DNA from 2 places in the Lysinibacillus sp. IITD104 genome. Region 2 is predicted to be linked to the other one. Evidence: a T-box and tRNA genes for the amino acid it is inferred to sense, from the RefSeq annotation. Region 2 holds a T-box; the other holds one or more tRNA genes.

Region 1 (9,411 bases), 640 kb from region 2:
ATATTCCAATTATAGAGGCGATTAAATTTTTTTTAATTATGGCAAGCAGGTCGAACAAAAGTGTAAGAGTATAGCTCCACAGGAAATGGAGGGACAGCAGTGACATATAGGTCTTCGGTTGAAATTATTACAGAGTGGGATATTGTTGCAGCTAGACAACTGGGGCGCAATGAAGCAAAAGTACTGGGATTTGGCACTGTTGATCAAGCCCGTATCACCACGGCAATTAGTGAATTAGCACGTAATATATATTTATATGCAAGTATAGGTGTCATAGAAATTGAAAGGGTTGAGGCGGATACTGAAAAGAAAATAGTTGTTATTGCAACAGATCGAGGGCCTGGTATTAAAGATGTTCGTAAAGTAATGGAGGATGGTTATTCCACCTCTGGGGGGCTAGGTGCAGGTTTGCCAGGTGTTAAACGATTGATGGACAGTTTAGATATTCAATCTGTCATTGGAGTAGGAACAACAATAAGAGCGGAAAAATGGTTGCGTTAGGACGTGAAGAAAACTGAAACAATTAGAAGCTCAGTATAAAAAAATATTAGCAGATTATATGGTCAACCAAACAGAAAGAAATTTATATATCGCTCAGAACTTCACACGTCAGTTAATTCAAAAAAATATCTCACCTGAGGATGTTATTAGCATCCATAAAAATGCTGTAGAACAAATATTTCCGAATCAAATGAATGAATCACAGCCTGCTTATGATTTTCTTATTGAAGTAATGGTGCATTATGGGATGGCCCATAGAGAGCATCAAAGTTTACTTCAAAAGCAAGCTGAATATGAAATGGAAATGAAAATAGCGACAAACATTCAAAAAACATTATTGAAAACTTATGTGCCGAATATGCAAAATATTGATATAGGTATGATTTCAGTACCTATTCGAAAAATGAACGGCGATTATGTACATTTTTTCCACGATGGTGAAGAATATTTGAGTGTGGCTGTGACAGATGTGGTCGGAAAAGGAGTTCCTGCTGCTTTATGTATGTCGATGGTGAAATATGGACTTGAAACATTGGTATATGCATATAAAGATCCGTCATATGTTTTAGAAGTTTTAAATAGGGTAATAGAAAAAGGTGTGGATGACAGTATGTTTGTTTCGATGTTTTATGGCTGCTTAGATGTAGAGCAAAACATCTTTTCTTATGCTTCGGCGGGCCATGAACCAGCTTTACATTATAGTGCAAAGGACGATCAGTTCTTTACCTTAGAGGCTAAAGGTCTACTATTGGGTGTATTGTCTGAAACAAACTATACGTTTCATGAAATTGTGTTAGAAGAGAATGATTTGATTATTATGATGACCGACGGTGTGACAGAATTTAGAGTGAAAGAAGAATTAAATTCGCGAGAGGTAATCACAACTTTAATAAAAGAAAATAGACATTTATCTGCCCAGCAATTGTGTCAGCTCCTTTATAAGGAAATAGAGAGAGTGCAAAATTTTAAACTATTTGATGATTTTACTGTAGTTATTTTAAAAAAATAGGTTTAAGTTTAAATTGAACAGGGTAGAGAAAATAGTCTAACAAATATGGTGGAGGTGTGCTATATGGACGTAACGATACATTTTAAAGAAATTGATCATAAATTATTTGGCTTTGTTGAGGGTGAGATTGATACGTTTACTGCTTCAGGATTACGAGACGAATTAGAAGCTGTAAAGATTACAGAGGGTTTAGAAATTGAGCTTGATCTATCAAAGGTAAATTACATGGATAGTACAGGGCTTGGGATTTTTGTTGCCTTTTATAAAAGAGCATTACGTGAAAATGGAAAAGTAAAGCTCGTTGGTTTATCGAATAGGTTACAAAGATTATTTGAAATTACTGGTCTTAGTGATTTGATGGATATCGAAACTGATAAAAAGGTGGAATTAAGATAATGAAGGAATTTGACTATATTGAAATTAGAGTTCCTGCTAAACCGCAATTTGTCAGTGTCATTCGATTAACTGTCTCGGGCTTAGCAAGTAGGATTGGCTTTAATTATGATGATATTGAAGATTTAAAAATTGCAGCGAGTGAGGCTGTGACAAATGTTGTTCACCATGCTTATAAAGACGAAGAAGAGGGTGAAATTGTCATCGGCTGTGCGCTGTACGACAATAAAATGGAAATGATGATTGCGGATTACGGCAATAGTTTTAATTTTGAAGAGATTAAGTCTAAGATTGGGCCGTATCATCCTGAAGAAAGTATTGCAGGGCTAAGAGAAGGTGGTTTGGGACTTTATTTAATGGAAACTTTGATGGATGAGGTGATGATCAATAACGATGGTGGCGTAACTGTCTTCATGACAAAGTATGTCACTAGGGAGCAGGTGGAGAAAAATGTCGAAAGAATCACTACATAAATCTTCATCCAAAGAAGATGTACTAAAGTGGATTGAATTGTACCAGTCAACAGAGGATGATGAAGCACAAACCAATTTAGTGATTCATTATCGATATCTAGTTGAATCTATAGCTCGTAAATATTCGAATGGTAAATCTTATTATGATGATATTGTTCAAGTAGGGATGCTGGGATTGTTAGGTGCAATAAGACGTTTTGATCCGAATGTTGGTCGTAGTTTTGAAGCATTTGCCGTGCCAACAATTGTTGGGGAAATCAAACGTTTTTTACGTGATAAAACATGGGATGTTCATGTGCCTAGACGAATAAAGGAACTTGGGCCGAGGATTAAATCAACCGTGGAGGCGCTGACAATTGAATTGCAGCGTTCTCCATCCATTAAAGATATTGCTGAACGATTAGAAGTAGCAGAGGAAGAGGTACTAGAAGCTATGGAAATGAGCCGTAGTTATCAAGCTCTTTCTATGGACCATTCAATAGAATCAGATTCTGACGGTAGCACAGTGACGTTATTCGATATTTTGGGCAGAGAAGACGATGGCTATGAAATGACCAATAAACGAATGATTGTTTCGGATGCACTGGTTGTATTGAATGAGAGAGAAAAGCAAATTATTCAGCTTACATATCTAGAGCAACTTAGTCAAAAAGAAGCTGGAGAACGATTAGGGATTTCTCAAATGCATGTATCTAGGATACAAAGGAAAGCAATAAAGAAATTACAAGAGGCTATTCTAGCAAGTGGCGGTGTTTCGCTCTAATCTTTCGGAGGTATTTAGTGAAGAATACCTTTAAAATGAATGAAAATAGTCTACTCATATTCGTCTGAGTAGACTATTTTTTTGCATTTTTAGTAAAGTGTAATGGTAAAATGAAAAGAAAAAGGTAGTGATGATGTGGAGCAAAGGCAAATGTTACAGCTCATTGCAAAAGATGTAGCAGTCAAACCAGGGCAAGTAGAAGCTGTTATCAAATTATTAGAAGAGGGAAATACGGTACCATTTATTGCGCGCTATCGAAAAGAGGTTACAGGATCACTTGATGAGGTGCAAATTAAGGCTGTAGAAGATCGTTATCACTACATACAGCAACTTGAACAACGAAAAGAAGAAGTTATACGATTAATCCAAGAGCAAGAAAAGCTTACACCAGAATTAGAACAGGCTATTCTTTCTGCAACAATCTTACAACGTGTTGAGGATTTATATAGACCTTATAAGCAAAAACGACGTACAAAGGCGACGATTGCAAAAGAGAAAGGTTTAGAGCCTCTTGCAGATCTCCTATTAGCATTTAGTAATGATGCATTAGAGCAATTAGCTATTGATTTTGTGGATAATGAACAAGTTGCTAATCCTGAAGAAGCCCTGATGGGAGCTCGAGATATATTAGCAGAACGTTTTGCGGACGATGCCTCTATCCGTGAAAAAATTCGTGCTTATTCATGGAAGGATGGCATCCTTGTTACGTCTGTGAAAAATTCTGAAATCGATGAAAAAAATGTTTTTGAAATGTATTACGAATATGAGGAGCCTGTTAATCGCATTGTGCCGCACCGTATTTTAGCGATAAATCGAGGGGAAAAAGAAGAGATATTAAAGGTTTCTATTCATGTACCGGTGGACCGAGTATTAATGATTATGTGGAAAGAATGGATTCCAGCAACTGGTTCCTCTCCTGCTATTGCAGAAGTGAAACTAGCAATCGAGGATTCGTACAAGCGCTTAATTCAGCCTTCAATTGAAAGGGAATTACGAAACGAGCTTACAGAAAAAGCTGAGGCACAGGCTATTCATATTTTCTCTGAAAATTTACGTAACTTATTACTACAGCCACCTATGAAAGGGAAGTATGTTTTAGGGGTTGACCCAGCTTACCGTACAGGTTGTAAGCTAGCGGTTGTAGATGAAAATGGGAAAATGCTTGAGGTTACAGCTATTTATCCACATCCACCTAAACCAGATGTGGCAAAATCGAAAGCTACTGTGAAAGGAATTTTGGCAAAGTATCCAATAAGTATAATTGCCATTGGGAATGGTACAGCATCTCGAGAAACAGAACAATTTATCGCAGATGTATTAAACGAGCTTACTACTGACATAGCTTATGTGATTGTCAATGAAGCGGGAGCATCTGTTTATTCAGCGTCTGATATTGCACGTGCAGAATTTCCTGATTTACAGGTTGAACAACGTAGTGCTGTCTCCATTGCACGCCGCTTACAGGATCCTTTATCAGAGTTAGTGAAAATTGAACCAAAAGCGGTGGGAGTAGGTCAATATCAGCATGATGTTTCTCAAAAAAAATTAAATGAATCGCTAACTTTTATAGTAGAAACAGCTGTTAACCAAGTTGGTGTTGATGTAAATACGGCTTCATCATCACTCTTACAATACGTTTCTGGTTTATCAAAAACTGTTGCAGAGAATATCGTGAAGACGCGAGAGGAAAATGGTCAATTTACTACACGTGCGCAATTAAAGAAGATCCCAAGGTTAGGTGCCAAAACGTATGAACAGGCTATTGGTTTCCTACGTGTCCCAGAAGCAAAAAATCCGTTTGATGCTACAGGTATTCATCCTGAGAGCTATGATCTTGCTGAGCAAATATTAGCAGAGGCTCAAATAGATAAAAAAGAGTTAGGGACACAGAAGGCAGAGGAAGCTATTGCAGCACTAAATATCAAAAAGTTAAGTGATGTGCTCGGAGTAGGAGTTGTGACAATTCAAGACATCGTGGATACTTTAATGAAACCTAGTCGCGACCCACGTGATGCATTCCCACAACCATTGCTTAAGACTGATGTATTGAAAATGGAAGATTTAAAAGTAGGTATGGAATTGCAGGGTACGGTAAGAAATGTAGTAGATTTCGGCGCATTTGTTGACATTGGCGTGAAGCAAGATGGACTTGTGCATATTTCTAAACTCCAAAACAAACGTATTAAGCATCCATTGGAAGTTGTAGCGCTTGGGGATATTGTAACTGTCTGGGTTGAACAAATAGATGTAACGAAAGGTCGTATCTCTTTAACGATGCTTCCACCTAAAAATCAAGCATTAGTTTGAGTACTAAATTTTCACCACACTGTCTATACTACGCAGTGTGGTATTCTTGTTGTTAGAGGTGATTACTATGGACAATCAAGAATTACAAGAGCTTGTTCGTCGCTTATCTTTGAAAAGCTTTCAGAGACCTTTTCTTCATCAAGCCTATTTTAATGCAAGATTACGTTCAACGGGAGGACGATATCTTTTACAATCTCATAATATTGAGATTAATCCTAAAGCCTATGAGTTATACGGTTTGGAAGAAGTTCAAGGTATTATTTTACACGAATTATGCCATTATCATCTACATATTGAAGGGAAAGGGTATCAGCATCGAGATAAAGATTTTAGAGAATTATTAAGGAAAGTAGATGCCCCGCGATTTTGCTCAGTTCTACATTCCCCTAAAGCTACAATTAAAAAACACCGACGACGCTATACATATACTTGTGTTAATTGCCACCAGTTATATGTACGGAAAATAAAAATGAATGTTGAAAAGTATTGTTGTAGTAAGTGTTTGGGGAAATTAAAATTAGTGGAATAAAAAAACTTTTAAAAATAGTTGACGTTTTGTTGTGTTGTCCCTATAATAGTAAAAGTCGACAAGATAACGACAACAACTAACATACATTATTCCGAAGTAGCTCAGTTGGTAGTAGCACCTGACTGTTAATCAGGTTGTCGCAGGTTCGAGTCCTGCCTTCGGAGCCATGGCCCCTTGGTCAAGTGGTTAAGACACCGCCCTTTCACGGCGGTAACACGGGTTCGAATCCCGTAGGGGTCATTTTTCATAATTTAATGTAAATATTTTGGTCCCGTGGTGTAGCGGTTAACATGCCTGCCTGTCACGCAGGAGATCGCCGGTTCGATCCCGGTCGGGACCGCCACTTATTGGGGTATAGCCAAGCGGTAAGGCAACGGATTTTGATTCCGTCATGCCTAGGTTCGAATCCTAGTACCCCAGCCATTCATTTCTTAATTCGAGCCATTAGCTCAGTTGGTAGAGCATCTGACTTTTAATCAGAGGGTCGAAGGTTCGAGTCCTTCATGGCTCATCTCTTTAAGAAAAAGAGTTGACTTTTTGAATTATCGTAGTATAATGAGAAAGTTACTAATCGAATGCGGTCGTGGCGGAACGGCAGACGCGCTAGGTTGAGGGCCTAGTGGGGGCAACCCCGTGGAGGTTCAAGTCCTCTCGGCCGCACCAAGTCAATCAATTTTATATGCGCCCGTAGCTCAATTGGATAGAGCGTCTGACTACGGATCAGAAGGTTGTGGGTTCGACTCCTGCCGGGCGCGCCAATTTTAAAATATATGCGGGTGTAGTTTAATGGTAAAACCTCAGCCTTCCAAGCTGATGTCGTGAGTTCGATTCTCATCACCCGCTCCAAAAAAGTGTTGACAACCGATTGGTTGCATGATATACTTGAATAGTTGTCTGAATTGATAACATATGAACCTTGAAAACTGAACAAGCAAAACGTAATCAATAAAGTTTTTAGTAGCTAATAATAAAACAGTCAGCTGTGTGCTGACTGTTTTTTTATATTAATGAAAAGAGTAATTACAGTCATTGTAATTACTCTTTAAAATGTCTATAAAATAATAAGTTCTCTAGGAGAGTGGGTAATGACTTCAACGCCTTCTTTTGTAACGATAATATCATCCTCGATACGAACACCACCTACATTCGGTATATAAATACCCGGTTCTACTGTCAGTACCATATTCTCTTCTAAAATGTCTTTACATATGGTAGACATAAATATATTTTCATGGATATCTAAGCCTATGCCATGTCCTGTACCATGTCCGTAATTTTGTCCATATCCCTTTGCAGTAATGTAGTCTCGTGTATAACGATCTGCCTCTTGTCCAGTAATACCAGGTTTGATATTGGAAAGGGCATGTTGTAAGGCATAATGGACTATTTGATATACTTCTTTTAATTGCTCTAATGGTTCTCCAACAGCAATCGTTCTTGTCATATCAGAACGATAGCCTTGATAGTAAGCACCAAAATCCATTGTCAGCATATCACCTTGCTCCACTATTTTAGAGGATGCTACGCCATGTGGGAGTGCTGAGCGATGGCCAGAAGCAATAATCATATCGAAGGCTGCACCCGTTGCACCATTTTTGCGCATATGAGACTCTAATTCATAGGCTATCTCAAGTTCTGAAATACCAGGTTTGATGAATGTCAGAATATGATTAAATGCCTCATCAGAAATCCATGCTGCTTTTTTAATTATTTCAATTTCCTCTGGCGTTTTAATCATCCGTAAATCTTCTACAATAGTAGGCATTGGTTTTAATATGGCTGTCAATTTGCTTTTCATGAATTGATAGCTGTAATAAGTAACATGAAGTTGCTCAAAACCAACTGTTTGAATTGATTCCTGTTCAAAAATTTCCTGAATGGTTTCATATAAACGGTTGCGATCAATCTCGAGTACTTCAAAGGTGTCACATTGATTTGTTGCTTGCTGTGTATAGCGGAAGTCTACTAATAAAAGTGCGCGCGTCTTCGTTACGATAACTGTACCTGCACTACCTGTAAAACCGGTTAGATAGCGACGATTTTGAGCATTTGTAATAATAATTGCATCGGTTTCGTGTAGCTGTAAGGCTGCTTGTAATTGCTCTAATTTTGACATGTTACATTTCCCCCTTTAAAGTTAAATATACTGCAAAATATGCATTATGTTTAGAGCTTATATAAAATTAAGAAGTTGATTGTATAGGAAATTCATTACAAGATAAGTTCTATTTCTAGTTAAGAGAGTGTTAGAAAATATATTAAAGGAAAATATAAAAATAGATATTGCATATCTATGTTTTCTATGATATATTTATAAATGTCTTAAAGAGGTCCCGTGGTGTAGCGGTTAACATGCCTGCCTGTCACGCAGGAGATCGCCGGTTCGATCCCGGTCGGGACCGCCATTTAAATTGATATTACAGTCCTTATGATTTTACATCATAAGGACTTTTTATATTTTATCGGAGTATGGAACCAATTCATCATTCAGGAGCTTATTAGGAAACCTAAGTAGAAATTTTATGACAAATGAATAACTCCTAAAGGATCAACCTCGCCTATTAGAAACAAAGGGGCTAAAAGTATAACAATCTGTGAAGTATTTGAGACCAACCTCCCTTTATTATTTCATAAACAACATCTATTTCCCTAAAAGCATCTCAATCGTGTCTAAAAAATGGCTTAATCTTCGTGAAATAATTGATATTATTTACATAAATATAATTATTTGTATTTATTTAACATTATCTAAAAATAGTAAAAATTACCGATAAATGATAGCGTTTCTATAAGGTAAAATTAGATGTGTTTCTAATATAAAGATTAAGGGTAAAAAGTAGAAGTAATCGGATTGGCTACGGAGGTGTTTATATGAGCAAAGATTATTCTTTTAAAAGTATTTATTTACCTTTGCTTATTGGTTCCATGATAATGATGGTAGGCTGTGGAGATCCTATTATAGAGATTGAAGAATCAAATGCGTATCACTGGCAAAAAAATATGAACGAAGTAGAATTTGAGAAATTAAAAAATGATATGTCATATATTGAGGTAGTAAAAGCAGCAGGCGGCGCAGGTAAAAAGATCAAAAATAATGAATATCGTTGGAATGATGAAATCTTGATGACACAGGCCTATATAGTGAAATTTAAGGATGATAAACTAGTTGGCAAAGAAATCATAGCAGTGAAAGGTCATTCAAAAAGATAAATCGTTGTCACGTCTTCGTAAATGAAGACGTGTTTTTTCATTTAAATAAGCAACCTATGTATTGAATTAGGCTTTTTAACGACGACATTCTAAGTAGGATATAAATGATATTGGATGCTTTGAACATTTTCGCTAGTTTAGGTAAACTAGAGGTAATGTAGTGATGAGAGGAAAAATGAGAATGTATGAAATAATCATGAATTCAGTTGATGATACAGAACGTTTT
Region 2 (9,411 bases):
TGCTGACAGGTATTGAAATTTGGCTTATTCAATTAATAAGCATTAGTGTATTATCTGAAATTATGTTAAATATTCCAGTACCTATTACACTTTTTTTCTTTTTAATCGGCATCTTATTTCTTGATCGCATCATGTCAGTGAAAAGTATACTCTGGTTGGAAATTTTATTTATTATTGCTCTTTTTTCATTACTTATTTTTATCCCTATTTATTACTTTGTTCAAAATGGGGCAAACACTGTATATGAGGGGATTCGCTTATATCACCCTTATTTATTTTATTTTAAAAATAGCGAAATTCTGCTATTCTATGTCATTATTCAACTAGCCGTTTTAGGACAAGTATTTTTTGATAAATCGACATGGTATTTAATTGCCTTTATAAAACCTAAAAAAGTACGCCGCAGTCTGTTTTCCTCAGGTTTAATTTTAGCGTTATTAACGCTATCATTTACAGCGATTTTAATGATTGCCCTATACAGCGGATCATTTGGCCAGTTCCAAGTATTGATTTTTACGTTTTTATATGAAGTGCAGCCAGGCTTTCTTACATTTGCTTTTCTCGTCATTGTCCTATTAGCCATTGTCACAACCTTGCTTGTAGACATGCGGGCAACGAAACGTTTTTTTGTGACGAAAAGACCCTATTATTTCTATTTGATTGGTCTGATGATAATTTTATTTACCTGTTTCTTATCTATCGATTTAACGATTTTAGGTGTTATTTATTCTTTTGCCTTCCTGCACATTACCATGTTACCGTTTATGTTAATCCTTTTATTTACGAATCGCCATATTCATAAACATAGCTGGCTTGTCATTTTTCTATCCATCATCATTGGAATTGGTATTGGTTTAAGCTTTAATACGCTATATGGTTTAGCTACCAGCTTTATCATCTCAAGTATTTATCAATTAATGCTTCAGACTGAAACGATAGAAAAAAATACCTGAACTCGAGATTATTTCGGGTTCAGGTTTATACGTTTATTTAACTGATATAAAAGAAGAATAGGATGAGTGATAGCAATCCAACAATGGCCGAACTAATGGAAAGATAATGTCTTTTTTCCTCTCGACCATAGTAATAGTCAATAAATATAGAGCTGAAAAGGATGACCGCTAAATATCCTCCAATGATAACAGTAAATAAAATCCACCCTTTAATTACGATCACCAGAAGCATAATGATATTCAACATTTTAATAGCCCAAACAGCACGTCGATGTCCACTATTAACATATTCCTTTGGTATATTAAATTTTTTCCTCATTAGTTTATCGACAAGCATTTGGATAGCTATGATAAAAACTAGCATAACGAGTAAACCTGACATTCCAAATTTAGCATCATCATTGAGAGCAAGATCTATATAAGCCTTTGCCAGATCTTTATTTTCTACTTTGTAAGATGATTTGTTGTTATAATCAACAATTATGATATACTCTTCGCCGATGAACATTTTTAGCTTAATTATCTGCCCCTTTTCAAACTCTACCCAGACATCACGTTGTAATCTAAATCGAATATCCTCATTCATATGCGTCATAGTAGCTTGCTGTAATAATTGTTGTAAAAGCTCTTTTTCTGAACTTTGCTCCATTAATTGCTGACCAATAACCCACCCAGGTCTCCCAGCCTTAAAAATCTCCTCATCCGAATTATAAATCATTGTATATTTTTTTATTGATTGCTGCTGTGCTAATTGAACAATTGAAGCATGTTGCGTTTGCTCTATCTGCCCTAATGGACCGATTTCTATTATTAATAGAAACATGATGATCGTGCCTACGATGATCAATGGATAAGACCAGCGTTTTGCTTTTTTTTCATGTTGCACTTGCCGTAAAATATCCTCCTGTAAGGATTCCGTAAATCGTGGTGCTTCGCCAAGTTCTTGATCCAATTTTTCTTTAAAAGCTGTCATCCATTAACACCTCCCACTCACTAGTCGCTAATTTCTCCTGTAACATTTTCCTTGCCCGATGCAATCTGGTTTTAACTGTATTTTCTGCACATGTAAGAATATCTGCAATTTCTCTAACCTTTAATTCTTGATAATAATAAAGAATGACGACTTCTCTATAAGTAATAGGTAACTCAAATAACGCATTCGTTAATGTTTTCCGCTCATCCTGTGCTATTAACATCGTTTCCGGTGTCCGTTTACTTGCCCCAATATGTAATTTTTCCAATAGCAGATGGCGTTTATTTTTCCAACTTCGAAGATAATCATGGCTTTTATGTACCGTGATTTTAACTAAATAGGTCTTTAGAGATGCTCTATGTTCAAAGCGATCCTGCTGCCGATAATAAGAAAAAAAGACATCTTGTACAATTTCTTCAGCAATTGCCCAGTCCTTTACATAAAGATAAGCCACTCGTAAGCAATATTCTCCGTGTTCTTCCATAATGGCTACTAAATGCTCACTCACCCAAACACCTCCTCTAAACATTCACCCTATAGTCGTCATTCGATCTTAGTTGGTTTCAAAAAAAATCAAAAAGTTTCATGAACACGATCGTCATAAATTGAGAAAAACTTCACACAATAAAAGAGTATTTTATAATGAATTATTCTGGCAACCTTAATTATGAATAGTCACTCCTAAAGAAATAATGTACATTTTTAGACTGAATTTATTTGTATGCTGTGTTGCATACTTTTTTTCTATTATCTATTGAATACCTAGCGAAAAAACTGTTATAGTGAGATTGTTTGTCTGACGTCTGACTAATTAAGATCTTTAGCTGTTCTTCTGAAATTGGAACATCAGGACAAAATATCACAGATACTTATGGAGGAACTTATGAGATACTTAATATCCTTTTGTGGATTGTTACTTGTTTTTGCCTTAGCTTTATTAATGAGTAAAAACAAAAAAGAAATAAAATATAAATATATAGTGATTATGTTGATCATCCAATTTTTATTGGCAGCTTTACTACTCAATACAACGGTTGGCTATGTGCTAATTAAAGGAATCACCAAAGTATTTGATCACTTATTGTCCTATGCAAATGCGGGTATATCATTTGTTTTTGGAGGCTTAGCAAATGAAGGAGAATCACCCTTCTTTTTAGCTGTTTTATTACCGATCGTCTTTATATCTGTTCTGATTGGGATCTTGCAGCATTTTAAAATACTTCCTTTTTTAATGAAATGGGTAGGTTTATTTTTAAGTAAAGTAAGTGGCATGGGGAAATTGGAATCCTATAATGCTGTTGCTTCTGCTATGGTTGGCCAATCTGAAGTATTCATCACTGTTAAAAAGCAATTAGATAAGATTGCACCACAACGTATGTATACGTTATGCGCTTCTGCTATGTCGACTGTTTCGATGTCAGTAGTTGGTGCTTATATGACGATGATTGAGCCAAAGTATGTCGTAACGGCCATTGTATTAAACCTGTTTGGCGGATTTATTATTGTTTCTATCATTAATCCATATACTGTGGATGAAAAAGAAGATATCTTAACGATTGAAGATGAACAGAAGCAAGCGTTCTTTCAAATGATTGGCGAATATATTATGGATGGCTTTAAAGTAGCCATCATTGTTGGAGCAATGCTTATTGGTTTCGTTGCATTAATGGATTTAATCAATTCATTATTCGATATGATTATTGGTATATCCTTCCAAGAAATATTAGGCTATATCTTTGCGCCAATCGCTTTCCTAATGGGTATTCCATGGGCAGATGCTGTGGCTGCTGGCGGTATTATGGCAACTAAATTAGTAACGAATGAATTCGTTGCCATGATTAACCTTGGCGACGTCTCAGCGTCCATGAGTGAACGTACACTAGGCATTATTTCTGTATTCCTTGTATCCTTTGCCAACTTTTCATCCATCGGTATTATTTCGGGAGCTGTAAAAGGTTTGAATGAAAGACAAGGTAATGTCGTTGCCCGCTTTGGCTTAAAGTTGTTGTACGGTGCTACACTCGTAAGTATCCTAACAGCTATTATTGTGGGATTGATTATTTAAATTGTATTGAACTGCACTCAGTTAGATGGGTGCAGTCCTTATTTTATCGCTTATATAACGCCAAATTAAAAAATGTACATTACTAAAATTGAATTTAGTAATGTACATTTTTACTTTATAGCTCTTTATTTGACGACAATATTGACAAGTTTGCCTGGAATAACGATGATTTTCACTAAGCTCTTTCCTGCCATATATTCTTGAATCTTTTCATCAGCAAGTGCTACTTTTTCGATGTCCTCTTTTGACGCATCTTTTGCTACAACAATCTTCGCACGTACTTTACCAGCAACCTGTACAGCAATTTCTACTTCATCATCCACAAGCTTTGCTTCATCATAGGTTGGCCATTGCTCGTAAGAAAGTGTTGAATTGTGACCTAATAGTTGCCATAGTTCTTCTGCAATATGCGGAGCGATTGGTGCTAGCATTTTCACAAAGCCTTCAGCATAAGCCGTTGGAATCACATCAGCTTTATAGCAATCATTAATAAAGACCATCATTTGTGAAATAGCTGTGTTAAAGCGGATGCCTTCATAATCCTCTGTCACTTTTTTCACTGTTTGGTGGTATGATTTTTCAAGTGATTGATCGTTAGACACTTGGATTTTTGCTGAAATTGTGCCATCTTCTTCATTGACAAATAGACGCCAGATACGGTCTAAGAAGCGGCGTGCTCCATCTAAACCATTTGTAGACCATGCAACAGAAGCCTCTAGTGGGCCCATGAACATTTCATATAAGCGTAATGTATCGGCACCATGTGACGTAATGATTTCATCTGGGTTGACGACATTGCCCTTAGATTTAGACATTTTCTCGTTACCTTCACCTAGAATCATTCCCTGGTTAAATAATTTTTGGAATGGCTCTTTTGTATGCACAACGCCTAAATCATATAGAACTTTATGCCAGAAGCGAGCGTATAGTAAATGCAATACTGCATGCTCCGCACCACCAATATATATATCAACTGGTAACCAGCGTTTTAGTAACTCTGGGTCTGCAATTGCCTCTGTATTTGTCGGGTCGATATAGCGTAGGAAGTACCAGCTCGAACCTGCCCACTGCGGCATTGTATTTGTTTCACGACGTCCTTTTTTACCTGTCTCTGGATCGACAACATTTACCCATTCTTCAATATTTGCTAATGGTGATTCACCTGTACCTGATGGTCGGATATTATCTGTTTTTGGTAGCATTAATGGTAATTCTGATTCTGGAACTGGCGTAATCGTGCCATCTTCCCAATGAATCATTGGAATTGGTTCACCCCAATAACGTTGACGGGAGAATAACCAGTCACGTAGACGATAAGAAATTTTCTTCTCCCCTACACCTTTTTCCTCTAACCATTCAATGGCTTTCGCAATGCCATCTGCTTTATTTAAGCCATTAAGGAATTCAGAGTTAATATGTTGACCATCACCTGTAAATGCTTCTTTGCTGATATCTCCACCTTCAAGTACAGGAACGATGTCTAAGCCAAATTCAGTTGCGAATTCATAGTCGCGTTCATCATGTGCTGGCACCGCCATAATAGCACCTGTACCATAAGACACTAACACATAATCAGCAATCCAAATCGGCACTTTTTTACCGTTAATCGGATTTATTGCATAAGCACCTGTAAATACGCCTGTTTTTTCTTTCGCTAAATCTGTACGCTCTAGATCAGATTTCATTTTAACTTTCTCTAAATAAGCCTCAACAGCTTGGCGTTGGTCAGCTGTTGTAATTTGTTCCACTAATTTATGCTCTGGTGCAAGCACACAGTATGTAGCACCAAACAATGTATCAGGGCGTGTTGTGAAAACTGTGAAGTTTTGATCTGAACCGTCAATGGCAAATGTCACTTCAGCCCCTTCTGAACGGCCAATCCAATTGCGTTGCATATCTTTAATAGACTCAGGCCAATCAACTTCTTCTAAGTCATCGATTAAACGATCAGCATAGGCTGTAATTTTAAGCATCCATTGCTTCATTGGTCTGCGTTCTACAGGATGACCACCACGCTCTGATTTCCCATCAATTACTTCTTCGTTAGCTAATACCGTGCCAAGTGCTGGACACCAGTTAACAGCTACTTCATCCACATAAGCTAAGCCTTTTTTATAAAGCTGGATAAAAATCCATTGTGTCCATTTATAATACTCTGGATCCGTTGTGTTAATTTCACGATCCCAATCATAGCTAAAGCCTAGCTCTTGAATTTGACGTTTAAATGTCGCAATATTTTTAGCTGTAAATTCAGCCGGATCATTCCCTGTATCGAGTGCATATTGCTCAGCTGGTAAACCAAAAGCATCCCAGCCCATTGGATGAAGTACATTATAGCCTTGCATACGTTTAAAGCGTGATAGAATATCAGTTGCCGTATACCCCTCTGGATGGCCAACATGAAGTCCTGCGCCAGATGGATATGGGAACATATCTAATGCATAAAATTTAGGCTTTGCTGTTTCATTTTCAGTTTTAAATGTTTTGTTATCAGCCCAATATCGCTGCCACTTTTTTTCAATTTGTTCATGATTAAAACTCATTTCTTTTCCTCCTTCGATTGATCGTGCTGCTCTCCATCATAATTGACAAAATATTTAAAAAATAAAAAAACTCGCCCCTTTCTTATAGAAGGGACGAGAGAATTTGTACTCCCGCGGTACCACCCAAATTAGTGATTACACTCGGCTCAAGCTTCCTTAACGCGGAAGAAACGACACACGCTGTTTCACGCGGGCAGACTCAGAAGGCGAGTTCAATTTGCATTCTTACTAGCTCCCACCAACCGCTAGCTCTCTAAAAAGAACCACAAATCTACTATTCCTCATCACAGTCTTTACATGATATTGCATTTATTCTAATGGAAAGTATTGAAAAGCACAAGCCTTTGTTTACAGCTTACCCATTACTGAACAATTAAATCCTTTTCTTCCTTAGACTTTGATAAATCCTGACATTCATGAAAAGCAAAGTGCTGACAACCAATACATTGATTGGCGTTCAAATAATGGAAAGCTTTTGTAATTGCTTCTCCTGTATGCTGAAAAAAATGTTGCGCGCCTATTTTATCGTAAAGACCATTGTGTTGAAGAGCATCCTTTAAATCACCTTGCACACCCGTTACCAAGATAGTACCGCCCTGTGCTTTATAATTTTCTATGATATTGTTAAAATATGCTTCTCCAGTAGAATCCATAAAGGGCACTTTCCCCATCCGTAATATCAAAACTCTTGGTTGCTGATGCAAAGTACTTTCAATCGTTTGTTCAAACATTTGTGCAGCACCAAAAAACAACGGCCCTTCAATTGTGTACATACTAATTTGCGGGCAATCATGCTGCTGATGCACTACATGTGGCTGTACCTTCTCACTTTTATTTGAATGATCCGGAAGTACTTTTGTAACAACAAGCTTTTCACTCATACGTTTCGCAAATAATAGCACAGCCAGCACAAGCCCTACCTCAACTGCTAATGTAAGACTAGTGAATACCGTTAATAAAAAGGTAATCAATAATACCAGTGAGTCGCCTGATTTTAATTTTACGATATGTGAAAAATGATGTCGTTCACTCATATTCCAAGCTACGACCATCAGTACCGGAGCCATGCTTGCTAACGGAATATGAGATGCATATGGAGCTAATAACAATAATGTGATTAGAACAAACACACCATGAATGATACCCGACATAGGGGATACTGCGCCTGTTTTGATATTGGTCGCTGTGCGTGCAATGGCGCCTGTTGCTGGAATACCACCGAATAAAGGCGTCACAATATTAGCAATCCCCTGCCCAATTAGCTCACGATTACTGTTATGCTTACTATTTGTCATCCCATCCGCCACCACTGCCGATAATAGAGACTCAATACCACCTAGCATTGCAATAACAAACGCTGGACCAATAAGTTGTTGTAATCGTTCGAGCGTGATATTCGGTAAGGCGAAATGAGGTAATGTATTAGGAATTTGACCATAAGCCGTTGCAATGGTAGCAACTTGTCCTGAAAAGAGGAAAGTTGCCATAAGTGTAGAGACAACAATACCCGCTAATGCTCCAGGAACCTTTGGAAAAAACTTTGGTGTTATCACTATTGTCACCAAGCATACGACAGCAGTAAGAATACTATACGTATTTGTCGTACCTAGCTGCTTAATGATTTCCTGTATGTTGGCGATAAAATATTCATGCCTTTTAACATTTGTCAGCCCTAGAAAGTTAGCGATTTGACCTGTAAAAATAATCACTGCTATCCCTGCTGTAAAGCCAACTGTTACAGGTCGTGGAATAAACTTAATTAAAGTCCCTAGCTTAAAAAAGCCCATGATACAAAGCAATACCCCTGCCATTAAACCCGCAAGTAATAAATCTTCATAGCCATAGGTAAGAACAATCCCCAATAGAATTGGCACAAACGCCCCCGTAGGCCCACCTATTTGATATTTAGAACCTCCAAAAAGAGAAATAAGAATACCTGCAATGCAAGCCGTATAAATCCCATATTCAGGTTTCACACCTGATGCGATGGCAAAGGACATGGCAAGTGGAATAGCAACGATTCCGACAATAATCCCTGACAATAAATCCTTTTTTACATGATGAACTGAATACCCTTCAAAGCGTCCTGTAAACAGTGACTTCATAGATAAATCTTCCCTTCGAAATAATACGCAAAGCCCAATTTTTCATCATCATTGATTTACTTATTCTCTTCGTCACCTTCATTATTTGTCATTTCCTCTAATCTCGAAATGGTATGAACCAAATGGTTATTAAAAATATCCTTTGCCACCCCAAGTAATGCACCAATCATTGGGTCACTTAAAGAATAATAAACTTTTTTTCCTTCCTTCACCCCATAAACAATATTTTTGGCACGCAATACACTTAATTGCTGAGAAACAGCGGAACCCTCTTTCTCTAAGCAATCTTGAATCTCATTGACACTTTTCTGACCATCTACAAGGAGTTCAAGTATTCTGATGCGTAACGGATGTGCTAATGCTTTGAAAAAATCCGCTTTAAACTGTTGTAAGCCCTCTTCCATAAAAAAACCCCTCCATATAACTACATATTCAAATATTTGAATATGTATGATTGTAATCCTGTCACAGCAATTTTTCAATATCTACTATAAAAAAAGAACAAAATCAAGTGACTTGACACTCGATTTTGCTCTTTGATTGCAACATTATTAATCTGCTACTATTTTGTTCTTCTTTAAAGGATAATCGTATGTTAAACATGGAATAATCGCCAATAGTACGATGACCACCAATGTTAAAACGAGAGGAATCATGCCAAATTGATCTACCATAATACCACCAAATAGTGGACCAATCATCCGTCCTCCAGTAGCAGCACTATTGATAATCCCCTGATAGAATCCTTGTCGACCTTTTGGTGCCAATTGAT

The links. A T-box is a leader RNA that pairs with one kind of tRNA and senses whether it is charged. The one in region 2 lies ahead of leuS (leucine--tRNA ligase), so its partner is inferred to be a tRNA-Leu.
Region 1: it encodes a tRNA-Leu, which carries the amino acid that the T-box ahead of leuS (leucine--tRNA ligase) is inferred to sense. The anticodon was not compared.

The regions. Positions count from the first base shown of each region.
Region 1 is NZ_JBAHYH020000001.1:550,170-559,580, forward strand. It holds gene V1L66_RS02815 (anti-sigma regulatory factor) at 100-501, shown strand; gene V1L66_RS02820 (PP2C family protein-serine/threonine phosphatase) at 560-1,510, shown strand; gene V1L66_RS02825 (STAS domain-containing protein) at 1,574-1,906, shown strand; gene rsbW (anti-sigma B factor RsbW) at 1,906-2,376, shown strand; gene sigB (RNA polymerase sigma factor SigB) at 2,354-3,139, shown strand; gene V1L66_RS02840 (Tex family protein) at 3,275-5,446, shown strand; gene V1L66_RS02845 (SprT family protein) at 5,514-5,975, shown strand; tRNA gene V1L66_RS02850 (tRNA-Asn) at 6,066-6,142, shown strand; tRNA gene V1L66_RS02855 (tRNA-Glu) at 6,144-6,215, shown strand; tRNA gene V1L66_RS02860 (tRNA-Asp) at 6,243-6,318, shown strand; tRNA gene V1L66_RS02865 (tRNA-Gln) at 6,324-6,398, shown strand; tRNA gene V1L66_RS02870 (tRNA-Lys) at 6,414-6,486, shown strand; tRNA gene V1L66_RS02875 (tRNA-Leu) at 6,553-6,638, shown strand; tRNA gene V1L66_RS02880 (tRNA-Arg) at 6,657-6,733, shown strand; tRNA gene V1L66_RS02885 (tRNA-Gly) at 6,748-6,821, shown strand; gene V1L66_RS02890 (Xaa-Pro peptidase family protein) at 7,027-8,091, opposite strand; tRNA gene V1L66_RS02895 (tRNA-Asp) at 8,305-8,380, shown strand; gene V1L66_RS02900 (hypothetical protein) at 8,847-9,185, shown strand; gene tsaE (tRNA (adenosine(37)-N6)-threonylcarbamoyltransferase complex ATPase subunit type 1 TsaE) at 9,367-9,411, shown strand, end outside.
Region 2 is NZ_JBAHYH020000001.1:1,191,958-1,201,368, reverse strand. It holds gene V1L66_RS06175 (permease) at 1-953, shown strand, start outside; gene V1L66_RS06170 (DUF4181 domain-containing protein) at 991-1,926, opposite strand; gene V1L66_RS06165 (sigma-70 family RNA polymerase sigma factor) at 1,913-2,434, opposite strand; gene V1L66_RS06160 (NupC/NupG family nucleoside CNT transporter) at 2,810-3,991, shown strand; gene leuS (leucine--tRNA ligase) at 4,117-6,534, opposite strand; T-box leader at 6,621-6,831, opposite strand; gene V1L66_RS06150 (sulfate permease) at 6,897-8,639, opposite strand; gene V1L66_RS06145 (helix-turn-helix transcriptional regulator) at 8,696-9,043, opposite strand; gene V1L66_RS06140 (MFS transporter) at 9,191-9,411, opposite strand, start outside.